2 regions of the Pantoea sp. BRR-3P genome follow, and region 2 is predicted to be linked to the other one. Evidence: predicted binding sites of a transcription regulator. Region 2 holds the regulator's gene; the other holds the start of a gene.
The links. The regulator sigma-54, encoded in region 2, starts transcription at its own class of promoters, with help from an activator protein. The targets are predictions, from matches to a motif close to GTTGGCACANNTTTCGCTNT.
Positions count from the first base shown of each region.

Region 1 (5,773 bases), 550 kb from region 2:
CCCACACGATAAAACTGGCCATCGGCCAATACGCGCAATAATCGGGTTTGCACGTCGAGCGGCATATCACCAATTTCGTCGAGGAACAGCGTGCCGCCATCAGCCTGCTCAAAACGTCCCTGACGAATCTGGTTCGCGCCGGTAAATGCGCCTTTCTCGTGACCAAACAGCTCGGATTCGATCAAATCTTTAGGTATCGCCGCCATGTTCAGCGCGATAAAAGGAGACTTCGCGCGTGGACTATGACGATGCAGCGCATGCGCGACCAACTCTTTACCGGTACCGGATTCCCCGTTGATCAGCACGCTAATGGAAGAGCGCGAAAGGCGACCAATGATGCGGAACACATCCTGCATTGCCGGCGCTTCGCCGATGATATCGGTGGTTGGGCCGCTAACGGGTTGATTACGTGGCTGCTGCTGTTCCTGATAATGGCTAATCGCGCGTTCAACCAACGCCACCGCTTCATCAATATCAAACGGCTTTGGCAGGTAATCAAACGCCCCTTGCTGATAAGCGCTAACCGCCGCGTCCAGATCGGAGTGCGCGGTCATAATGATGACCGGCAGCATCGGATGGCGCTGTTTAATCTGTTTCAGCAGCGCAAGACCATCCATGCCAGGCATACGAATATCTGACAATAATACGTCTGGGGTTTTGCTTGCGAGCGCGTCCAATACCTCGTTAGCGCTGTCAAAGGTTGCACAGCTCAAACCGGCTCCAGTGAGCGCTCGTTCAAGCACCCAGCGGATGGAGCTATCGTCATCGACGATCCAGACTATCCCTCGTTGCATACAAACCTCACTGGCGAATAGGCAGGTAAACCGAGAATTCGGTGTGACCTGGCCAACTGTTAAATTCTATTTTTCCTGAATGCTGATCGATCAGGCTACGGGCGATGGAGAGACCTAAGCCGGTGCCACCTTCGCGTCCGCTCACCATCGGATAGAACAGCGTATCTTGTAGCTGGGCCGGAATGCCTGGGCCATCATCTTCAATATCAATGCGTGCGACCAGACGATAACGCGTGCCGTGCAGCGTGAGCTGGAAGGCGGTACGCGTGCGAATCACGATGGTGCCACCTTCATCACCTAAGGCTTGCAGCGCATTGCGCACCACGTTTAACAGCACCTGTTCAATCTGGTCGGGATCGTGCGGCAGTTCCGGCAGGCTTGGGTCGTAATCACGTACCAGCGAAACATTATCCGGCAGCTCCATCGACACCAGATTCACCACGCGCTCCGCCACCTGATGAATACTTTGCGTCACATGCAGACCCGGCTGTTGCGGGCCTAACAGGCGATCGACCAGATTACGCAGTCGGTCGGCTTGCTCAATGATGATGCGCGTGTACTCATGCAGCGAAGGATCGGGCAATGCGCGGGTAAGCAGTTGCGCGGCACCACGTAATCCCCCCAGCGGGTTTTTTATTTCATGCGCCAGACCGCGGACTAAGTCGCGGGCAGCAACCTGCTGAGCATGTTGAATTTGTTCCTGGCTAAGACGACGTTGATTATCCATCGGCGCCATTTCCAGCAGAATAAAGCCATCCGGTAAACGCTGTGCCGTCAGCGACATAATGTGCGCGCGGCCATCCACCACTAAGGTGACTTCGCTATCGGTAAAGCCCTGGCCAGCCCCGAGACTCTCGCTCATCACCTCAATATTCAGCGAAAAATAGCCGGTTAATTCCGGTAATGGCGTGCCGAACAATTTACGTGAGCTTTGCGCCAGTAATTGCTGAGCCGCCGGATTGGCGTAATGGATAACTAAATCGTTATCGACCAGCAAAATACTGTTGATTAGGGAGTTGAGAATCTGCCCCGCGTCGGGCAGCGTGCCAGTTGCCATACAGCGTTCCTCTGCACTAATTTAGTGCATTATAGCCTTACAGGACGGAAATCTGTGCTTCGAACCATGAATACGCGGAGAAAAAAGCCCATCCGGAGATGGGCTAAAGTTTCCACGGCAATATAAAATCTTCGGCGTCTTTTACACCCCGCTGCGTTGGCTGCACTCGTTAACCCGAGTCACTGAGTTATCTCAGCTCCCCGGGATTCTCTCGATTGCCGCCTTGCGGCGATGCAAAGTCCGCGAATCTTTAATGCTGATTAAACGCTGTAGTACAGCTCGAACTCAACGGGGTGCGGAGTCATACGCACGCGGTCATTATCGGCTTTACGCAGTTCGATGTAAGCATCGATGGCGTCATCAGTGAACACGCCGCCACGGGTCAGGAACTCGCGGTCTTCGTTCAGTGCGTTCAGTGCTTCTTCCAGAGAACCTGCAACTTTTGGAATCTCAGCTTCTTCTTCCGGTGGCAGGTCATACAGGTTTTTGTCCATCGCATCGCCAGGGTGGATCTTGTTGATAACACCATCAAGACCCGCCATCAGCAGCGCGGTGAAGGCCAGGTATGGGTTAGCCGCTGGATCCGGGAAGCGTGCTTCGATACGGCGTGCTTTCGGGCTAGCAACCACTGGGATACGGATAGAAGCAGAACGGTTACGGGCAGAGTAAGCCAGCATAACCGGTGCTTCGTAGCCTGGGACCAGACGCTTGTATGAGTTGGTGGTTGGGTTTGCCAGGGCGTTGATCGCTTTAGCGTGCTTGATGATACCGCCGATATAGAACAGAGCGGTTTCAGACAGGCCGCCGTACTTGTCGCCAGAGAACAGGTTCACGCCGCCTTTTGACAGGGACATGTGGCAGTGCATACCAGAACCGTTATCGCCGAACATTGGCTTAGGCATGAAGGTTGCCGTTTTGCCGTACGCGTGAGCAACGTTGTGAACCACGTATTTATAGATCTGAATTTCGTCCGCTTTTTTGGTCATGGTGTTGAAGCGGGTTGCCACTTCGTTCTGACCAGCAGTGGCGACTTCGTGGTGATGTGCTTCAACCACCAGGCCCATTTGCTCCATGGTCAGACACATGGCAGAACGGATGTCCTGCGCGGAGTCAACCGGTGGCACTGGGAAGTAACCGCCTTTAAGACCTGGACGGTGACCTTTGTTACCGCCTTCGTACTCTTTACCGGTGTTCCATGCGGCTTCGATATCATCGATAGCAACGTGTGAACCTGAAGTAGAAGAACCGAAACGGATATCATCGAACAGGAAGAACTCTGGCTCTGGTCCAAACAGCACGGTATCCGCGATGCCGGAAGAACGCAGGAACTCTTCTGCACGCTTAGCAATGGAGCGCGGGTCACGATCGTAGCCCTGCAGTGTGCCTGGCTCAAGGATGTCGCAACGGATGATCAGGGTCGAGTCTTCGAAGAACGGATCCATCACTGCAGTGGTTGCATCCGGCATCAGCACCATGTCTGATTCGTTAATGCCTTTCCAGCCACCGATGGAGGAGCCATCGAACATTTTGCCTTCTTCGAAGAAGTCAGCGTTAACCTGGTGAGCAGGGATAGTAACGTGCTGTTCTTTACCTTTGGTATCGGTAAAACGCAGGTCAACAAACTTAACTTCATGCTCGTTCATCATCGAGAGAACGTGTTCAGCGGACATACTCAACTCTCCTGGAAATGGTCATTATCGTCATGGTGAGAGAACTTCGTTGCCGGGAATGCGCCACAACTGCTGACCACTCCTAACCAAAGATCTCGGCAAGCTCTTTCAACCGTTTTATAACTGTCGTTATCGCTTGAAATAGATAAAGCGAATTCTGTGCCAACTTTATGACAATGGCGAAAATGGCGCTACAATGCGCGCTTTCGTGAGTCGAAGGCTGCACCAGGATGGATTTCCTGCATTGTTGTGGTGCAACACGGATGAAGATAAGCACCATATTGGTGCAAAACGCCACCACAGTGCAGATTAATGCACCGTAAATGGTGCTAAAAACCAGCGCTACGAGAAACTTTCGGCGAAATCTGTGATCATGTTCAGTCTTCCGCTTAATCCGTGTACAATACCGCGTTATTTCTATAATGCCTGAGGCAAAGCTGTGATCGAAAATTTGCGTAACATCGCCATCATCGCGCACGTTGACCATGGTAAGACCACCCTGGTTGACAAGCTGCTACAACAGTCCGGTACTTTTGATGCTCGTACCGAAGCGACTGAGCGCGTAATGGACTCCAACGATTTGGAGAAAGAGCGTGGGATTACCATCCTCGCAAAAAACACCGCCATCAAATGGAATGATTACCGTATCAACATCGTTGATACCCCAGGACACGCCGACTTCGGTGGTGAAGTGGAGCGCGTCATGTCCATGGTGGATTCGGTGCTGCTGGTTGTAGATGCGATGGATGGCCCTATGCCGCAAACCCGCTTCGTAACCAAGAAAGCATTTGCTCATGGTTTGAAGCCGATTGTGGTTATCAACAAAGTTGACCGTCCGGGCGCGCGTCCTGACTGGGTTGTTGATCAGGTATTTGACCTGTTCGTTAACCTGGATGCGACTGACGAGCAGCTGGACTTCCCGATCATCTTCGCTTCGGCGTTGAATGGTATCGCGGGTCTGGAACACACCGACATGGCTGACGACATGACCCCGCTGTATCAGGCGATCGTCGACCACGTTTCTCCACCTCAGGTTGAAGTTGAAGCGCCACTGCAGATGCAGATCTCGCAGCTGGACTACAACAACTATCTGGGCGTGATCGGCATTGGCCGCATCAAGCGCGGTACCGTTAAGCCGAACCAGCAGGTCACTATCATTGATAGCGAAGGCAAAACCCGTAACGGTAAAGTCGGTAAAGTACTGGGCCATTTGGGTCTGGAACGTATCGAAAGCACCCTGGCGGAAGCGGGCGATATCATCGCTATCACCGGCTTGGGCGAGCTGAACATCTCTGACACCATCTGCGACACGCAGAATGTGGAAGCGCTGCCGGCCCTGAGCGTCGATGAACCAACCGTAACCATGTTCTTCAACGTCAACACCTCGCCGTTCTGCGGTAAAGAAGGTAAGTTCGTGACGTCGCGCCAGATCCTGGAGCGTCTGAATAAAGAGCTGGTACACAACGTGGCACTACGCGTTGAAGAAACTGAAGATTCTGATGCGTTCCGTGTTTCAGGTCGTGGTGAGCTGCACTTGTCGGTGCTGATCGAAAACATGCGTCGTGAAGGTTTCGAGCTGGCGGTATCCCGTCCGAAAGTTATCTTCCGTGAGCATGAAGGCCGTAAGCAAGAGCCATTCGAAAACGTCACCCTCGACATCGAAGAGACCCATCAGGGTTCTGTGATGCAGGCAATGGGTGAGCGTAAAGGCGATCTGAAAAATATGGATCCAGATGGCAAAGGCCGTGTACGTCTCGACTACATGATCCCAAGCCGTGGCCTGATCGGCTTCCGTAACGAATTCATGACCATGACTTCAGGTACCGGCCTGCTGTACTCCACCTTCAGCCACTACGACGACGTGCGTCCAGGCGAAGTGGGCCAGCGTCAGAACGGCGTACTGATCTCGAACGGCCAGGGTAAAGCGGTAGCGTTCGCCCTGTTCGGTCTGCAGGATCGCGGTAAGCTGTTCCTGGGTCACGGTGCGGAAGTGTATGAAGGCCAGATCATCGGTATTCACAGCCGTTCTAACGACCTGACAGTAAACTGTCTGACCGGTAAGAAACTGACCAACATGCGTGCGTCAGGTACTGACGAAGCAACCACTCTGGTTCCACCGCAGAAAATGACGCTGGAGCAGGCTATCGAGTTCATCGATGATGACGAACTGGTAGAAGTGACTCCGCTGTCAGTACGTATTCGTAAACGTCACCTGACCGAGAACGATCGTAAGCGTTCTTCTCGTGGCAGCA
Region 1 is NZ_CP155066.1:4,093,909-4,099,681, forward strand. Features, by position in the region: gene glnG (nitrogen regulation protein NR(I)) at 1-794, opposite strand, end outside; gene glnL (nitrogen regulation protein NR(II)) at 802-1,851, opposite strand; gene glnA (glutamate--ammonia ligase) at 2,112-3,521, opposite strand; gene typA (ribosome-dependent GTPase TypA) at 3,961-5,773, shown strand, end outside.
Region 1: a site for sigma-54 is predicted at 3,669-3,688, ahead of glnA (glutamate--ammonia ligase). Genes of this name have one in related genera too.

Region 2 (5,773 bases):
GGTGATCGCATCAGAAGATCAAAAATTTCCTGAGCATTGGGGTTTTGATGTTGATGCCATTCAGTCAGTACTGGATAACGAGGGTAATGAGCGCATGCGCGGTGCCTCAACCTTATCCCAGCAAACGGCAAAAAATCTCTTCTTATGGGATGGGCGGAGTTGGATGCGCAAAGGGCTGGAAGCAGGATTGACGGTGGGAATTGAAACCGTGTGGACGAAGCGCCGCATCCTGACGGTATATCTGAATATTGCAGAATTTGGTAACGGGGTATTCGGGGTGGAGGAAGCGTCGCAGCGCTACTTTAATAAGCCCGCTAGTCGCCTCACAATGTCAGAGGCGGCGCTGCTGGCGGCAGTGCTACCTAATCCGATTCGCTTCCGTGCCGATGCGCCTTCTGGCTACACGCGTCAGCGTCAGCAGTGGATTATGCGCCAGATGCGGCAGCTGGGCGGCGAAGGTTTCCTCAATCGCTACAAACTGCACTAAAAGCTTAGTCTTCGTCAAAGCCCGCTTCAAACAGTTCGATAACCGCCGCCAGCGCCTGTTCTTCCTGCGGGCCGCTGGCTTCAATTTCGATATGACCGCCTTTCGCCGAGTCGAGCATGAGCAGCGCAATGACGCTGCTAGCTTCGGCTTCGGTACCTGATTCATTGCGCAACAGCACTTCAGCATCAAAGCTTTGTACCAGCTCAAACAGCTTCATCGCTGGACGCGCATGCATGCCCAGCTTATTTCGAATCTCAACGGTTTGTTTCACGGTCATGATTTGCGTTTTTCCAAAGTGCGATGGCGAGACTGCACATTTTTACCGCGCGATCGGAAATAATCCGCCAGTTGTTCAGCAATATACACTGAACGGTGCTTGCCGCCGGTGCAGCCGATGGCAACAGTAAGATAGCTGCGGTTATTGGTTTCCAGCATCGGCAGCCACAATTCCAGATAGCTACGCGTTTGATAGATAAAGTTATGCACTTCAGTATGACGATCGAGGAATGCCGCTACTGGCCGATCGAGGCCCGTCATCGGACGCAACTTAGGATCCCAATGCGGGTTCGGCAGAAAACGCACATCGAACACATAATCTGCATCGATCGGAATACCGTGTTTGAAGCCAAATGACTCAAACACCATGGTTAATTCACGCTCGCGTTTACCCAGCAGACGGGTACGCAGCATCTCCGCCAGCTCATGAACCGACATCTCAGACGTATCGATAATCAGATCGGCACGTGAACGCAAGGGTTCCAGCAGATCGTTCTCTTCATCGATGGCGCACTCCAGCGACAAATTTTTGCTGGAAAGCGGATGCAGGCGACGCGTATCGCTATAACGACGGATCAATGTGTTGCGATCGGCATCGAGAAACAGCAACTGCGGCGAGAAAGAGTCGGGCAGATTGTTGAGCGCGGCTTCAAACACTTCCGGCGATTCAGGCATATTACGCACGTCAATGCTGACCGCAGCAGAGATGTTGCGTTCGGTTAAGGTATTCGCCAGCTCCGGCAATAGCACAACCGGAAGGTTATCGACACAGTAAAAGCCCATGTCTTCAAGAGCACGGAGCGCAACCGATTTTCCTGAGCCTGACCGACCGCTAACGATCATCAGCACCATCACATTTCTCCCGTTTTAAACCGGCGAACTGGCCGGTAAAAGTGTTTTACGCTTAAGAGTGTGCTTCCTGAGCTTCTGTGATAATGGCGTAGAGCTCTTCATCGCTCTGTGCTGCACGTAAACGGCGGCAGACCGTTTTGTCCGCCAGGCGTTTAGCAACAAGCGAAAGCGTGTGCAAGTGGGTTTTACACTGGTCCGCGGGTACCAGAAGGGCAAACAGCAGGTCAACCGGCTGGTTATCAACCGCATCGAAAGCGATGGGCTGATCAAGGCTGATAAACACCCCTACGGCGCGCAATGTATCTTCTTCCAACTTGCCGTGTGGGATAGCAATGCCGTTGCCAATGCCGGTACTGCCCATGCGTTCGCGGGTCAGGATTGCTTCGAAAAGCGTCTGGTGCGGCAGATTGAGCTGCTTCGCTGCTAGCTCGCTGATAATTTCCAGCGCGCGTTTTTTACTCTGGCAGTGTACGCCGCTACGGGTACAGTCCAGTGAAAGGACCGAGCTCAATTCCAGTGTCAGATCGTTGTTCATCATCGTTTCACTTGCGAGTTCACATAGCCGCGGGGATCAGGCAATTAACTGCATTGCGGTTCGCCCGTTGGCGCTTGCGCAGATGACAAAACGGGGCGGTTAAACCCGCCCCATTTTGCTCTAAGTGCCGAATCAGTCAGCACTCTGCAAGCGTGAAGGTTAGTGTTTTTTCAGTTTGTCTTTATGTTTGGTCAGCTGACGGGAAAGCTTATCGATTAACCCGTCGATGGCCGCGTACATGTCTTCCGCTTCCGATGTGGCGTGCAGCTCTCCGCCGTTGACGTGCAGTGTTGCGTCCGCAACCTGCGTCACCTTCTCTACTTTTAGAACAATATAAACCTGATTGATATGATCAAAATAGTGTTCCAGTTTGGCAAATTTGGTATTTACAAATTCACGCAGAGGTTCGGTAATCTCAACGTTAAGTCCGGTCAAGTTTAGCTGCATAGGTCTTCCTTCTTCGTTCGGTCAAACCAATTGTTTGCGCTGGTTTGATGGCGGTATAGATAAAGACTCGCGATATTTAGCAACCGTACGTCGCGCTACCATGATGCCCTGTTCAGATAACATGGAGGTCAGTTTGCTGTCGCTCAAGGGTTTTGCGGGATTTTCCGCGGAGATCAATTTTTTCACCAGTGCGCGAATCGCCGTGGAGGAGGCTTCGCCGCCGCCCTCGGTGTTGACGTGGCTGGAGAAAAAATATTTCAACTCAAAGATGCCGCGCGGACTGTGCAAGTATTTCTGCGTGGTCACGCGTGAAATGGTGGACTCGTGCATATCAACGGCCTGGGCGATATCTGCCAGCACCATCGGGCGCATATACTCCTCGCCCTGCTCAAAAAATGCCTGCTGTTGCTCAACGATACAGCGTGTCACTTTGAGCAGCGTATCGTTACGGCTCTCGAGGCTCTTAATCAGCCATTTGGCTTCCTGCAAATTACTGCGGATAAACTGATTATCGCTTTCGTTACGTCCGGCACCGCCCATCGCAGCATACTGCTGGTTGATTTTCAGGCGCGGCATGCTGTCTGAGTTGAGTTCAACTGTCCAGCGCTTGCTGATTTTGCGCACCAGAACATCAGGAATAACATATTCTGGTTCGCTGGTGTTGATCGATTGACCCGGACGCGGATCGAGCGACTGAATCAGCAGCATCGCGTCTTTCAGTATCTCTTCTTTGAGACGCGTCACGCGCATCAGACTGCGGAAATCATGGTTAGCCAACAGATCGAGATGCTCGCTGACAATCAAACGGGCTTCCGCCAGCATAGGTGTTTCGGACGAATATTGAGAGAGCTGTACTAACAGACAATCACGTAAGTCGCGCGCACCTACACCAACGGGATCGAAACGTTGCACGCGCTTAAGCACGGCTTCGACTTCTTCCAGCGTCAACTCTTCATCACCAATACTGTCATAAATGTCTTGTATAGTGACGGTGAGATAACCGGTATCGTCAATGGCATCGACAATCGAGGTGGCAATCGCGCGGTCCGTATCGCTAAAAGGCGTTAACTCAACCTGCCACATCAGATAATCCTGCAGCGATTGGGTGGTTTCGCCCTGATAGATCGGCAGCTCATCGTCCTGGTAGTCGGTACCTGTGCCTGAAGGGGTTCCCGCGGTGTAGATTTCGTCCCAGGTGGCATCGAGCGGCAACTCTTCGGGCATATCTTTCTGTTCAAGTGCTTCACGCGTATCTAGTGAATCACTTTCCTGATCCTGAAATTCGCGCGCATCGACTTCTTCATGCAGATCGGTTTGTTCAAGCAGCGGATTGCTTTCCAGCGCCAGTTGGAGTTCTTGCTGGAGTTCAAGCGTAGAGAGTTGCAGCAAGCGGATAGCTTGCTGCAACTGTGGTGTCATCGCCAGCTGTTGGCTGAGCCTGAGTTGCAAACCTTGCTTCATAATTCGGTTAGAATTTCCTAAGCAAACGTAGGGTGTTACGACACCTTATCAGAGTCTGAACTCTTCGCCCAAATAAACACGCTTAACCTGCTCATCTACAAGAATTTCATCAGGTGTGCCATGGGCAATCAAATGCCCCTGGCTAACAATATAAGCGCGTTCACACACCGCGAGGGTTTCACGCACGTTGTGGTCGGTAATCAGCACGCCAAGGCCGCTGTCACGCAAATGCTCAATGATTTTCTTGATATCGATAACGGAGATGGGGTCAACGCCGGCAAAAGGCTCATCCAGCAGGATAAACTTCGGATTAGCCGCCAGCGCGCGCGCAATCTCCACACGACGGCGCTCACCGCCCGATAACGCCTGGCCCATGCTGTCACGCAGATGCGCGATGTGGAACTCTTCCATCAGTTCGTTAGCACGATCCTGGCGCTGCTCTTCGGTCAGATCATCGCGAATCTGCAGCACCGCCATCAGATTGTCGTACACGCTCAAGCGGCGGAAAATCGAGGCTTCCTGAGGTAAATAGCCGATGCCGCGGCGTGCGCGTGCATGCAGCGGCAAAATGCTGATGTCTTCATCATCAATCACGATGCGGCCGGCATCGCGCGGCACAATGCCAACCACCATGTAAAACGTGGTGGTTTTACCGGCACCATTTGGGCCCAGCAGGCCGACAATCTCGCCGGATTTTACCTGCAGACTAACATCTTCCACCACGCGGCGGCCTTTGTAGGCTTTCGCCAGGTTTTCAGCGATCAGTGTGGCCATAGCAATCAGTTACTCTTTTTAGGGCTCGCGGACGAGCCGTTTTTATCCTGCAGCTGCGACGGTACCAGAACGGTGGTCACACGCTTACTTTCACCCTGGCTAAATGCCTGCATTTTCTGCTCTTTCACCAGGTAAGTGATACGATCGCCTTTAATATTGCTGTCCTGCTGCTGAATAAAGGCATTGCCCGTCAGCTCAACAAAGTCGTTCGCCAATTCGTAGTGCAGTTTACTGGCATGGCCCTGAACCGGCTTGCCGCTGTCCTGCATTTGGTAAAAGGTGGCAGGATTACCATAGGCATCAACGATGGTTTTCTTGCTGTCGCCGCCAGGACGTGTGACCACGACTTTATCGGCGGTAATCTTGATCGAACCCTGGGTAACAATCACGTTGCCGGTAAAGGTCGCGACGTTGCCTTGCAGGTCCAGCGCCTGATTAACGGAGTCAATATTAACGGGCTTGTCTGAGTCGCCGGTCAGCGCCAGGGCGGGCAAACTCGTTGCCAGCAGGGCACTCACCAGCAATAACTTAAGGCTGTTTTGGTTCATTTTGGATTTCATAGGAAGTTTTGACCTTTTCAAGCAGCTCAGCATTTTTCGTCCGTAAATTGCCGCGCATTTTCATGCCAGTGGAATTAAAACTGCGGCCAAAAAGGGTGACTTTATCGTCAGACGTCACGTCCTGGGTGACCAAATTTACCTGAGCGTTATCGGTAAGAATGCGCTCAAGCTGTGAATCCTGGGTCAACGTATTGACGACGACATTGCCGTAAAGGTAAAGCATACGATCTTTAGTCAGCTTTGCCTTGTCAGCACGCGCTGACCACGTCGGCACTTTGTTTTCGTCATAGGTGGTCATCACCGGATTATCGAACCAACTTACCTCATCGGCTGAAAAGTAGGTCACTTTATCTGACACCAGCTTATAACCCAGTGCGCCCG
Region 2 is NZ_CP155066.1:3,544,707-3,550,479, reverse strand. Features, by position in the region: gene mtgA (monofunctional biosynthetic peptidoglycan transglycosylase) at 1-487, shown strand, start outside; gene npr (PTS phosphocarrier protein NPr) at 492-764, opposite strand; gene rapZ (RNase adapter RapZ) at 761-1,615, opposite strand; gene ptsN (PTS IIA-like nitrogen regulatory protein PtsN) at 1,668-2,150, opposite strand; gene hpf (ribosome hibernation promoting factor) at 2,310-2,597, opposite strand; gene rpoN (RNA polymerase factor sigma-54) at 2,619-4,058, opposite strand; gene lptB (LPS export ABC transporter ATP-binding protein) at 4,107-4,832, opposite strand; gene lptA (lipopolysaccharide ABC transporter substrate-binding protein LptA) at 4,838-5,392, opposite strand; gene lptC (LPS export ABC transporter periplasmic protein LptC) at 5,361-5,773, opposite strand, start outside.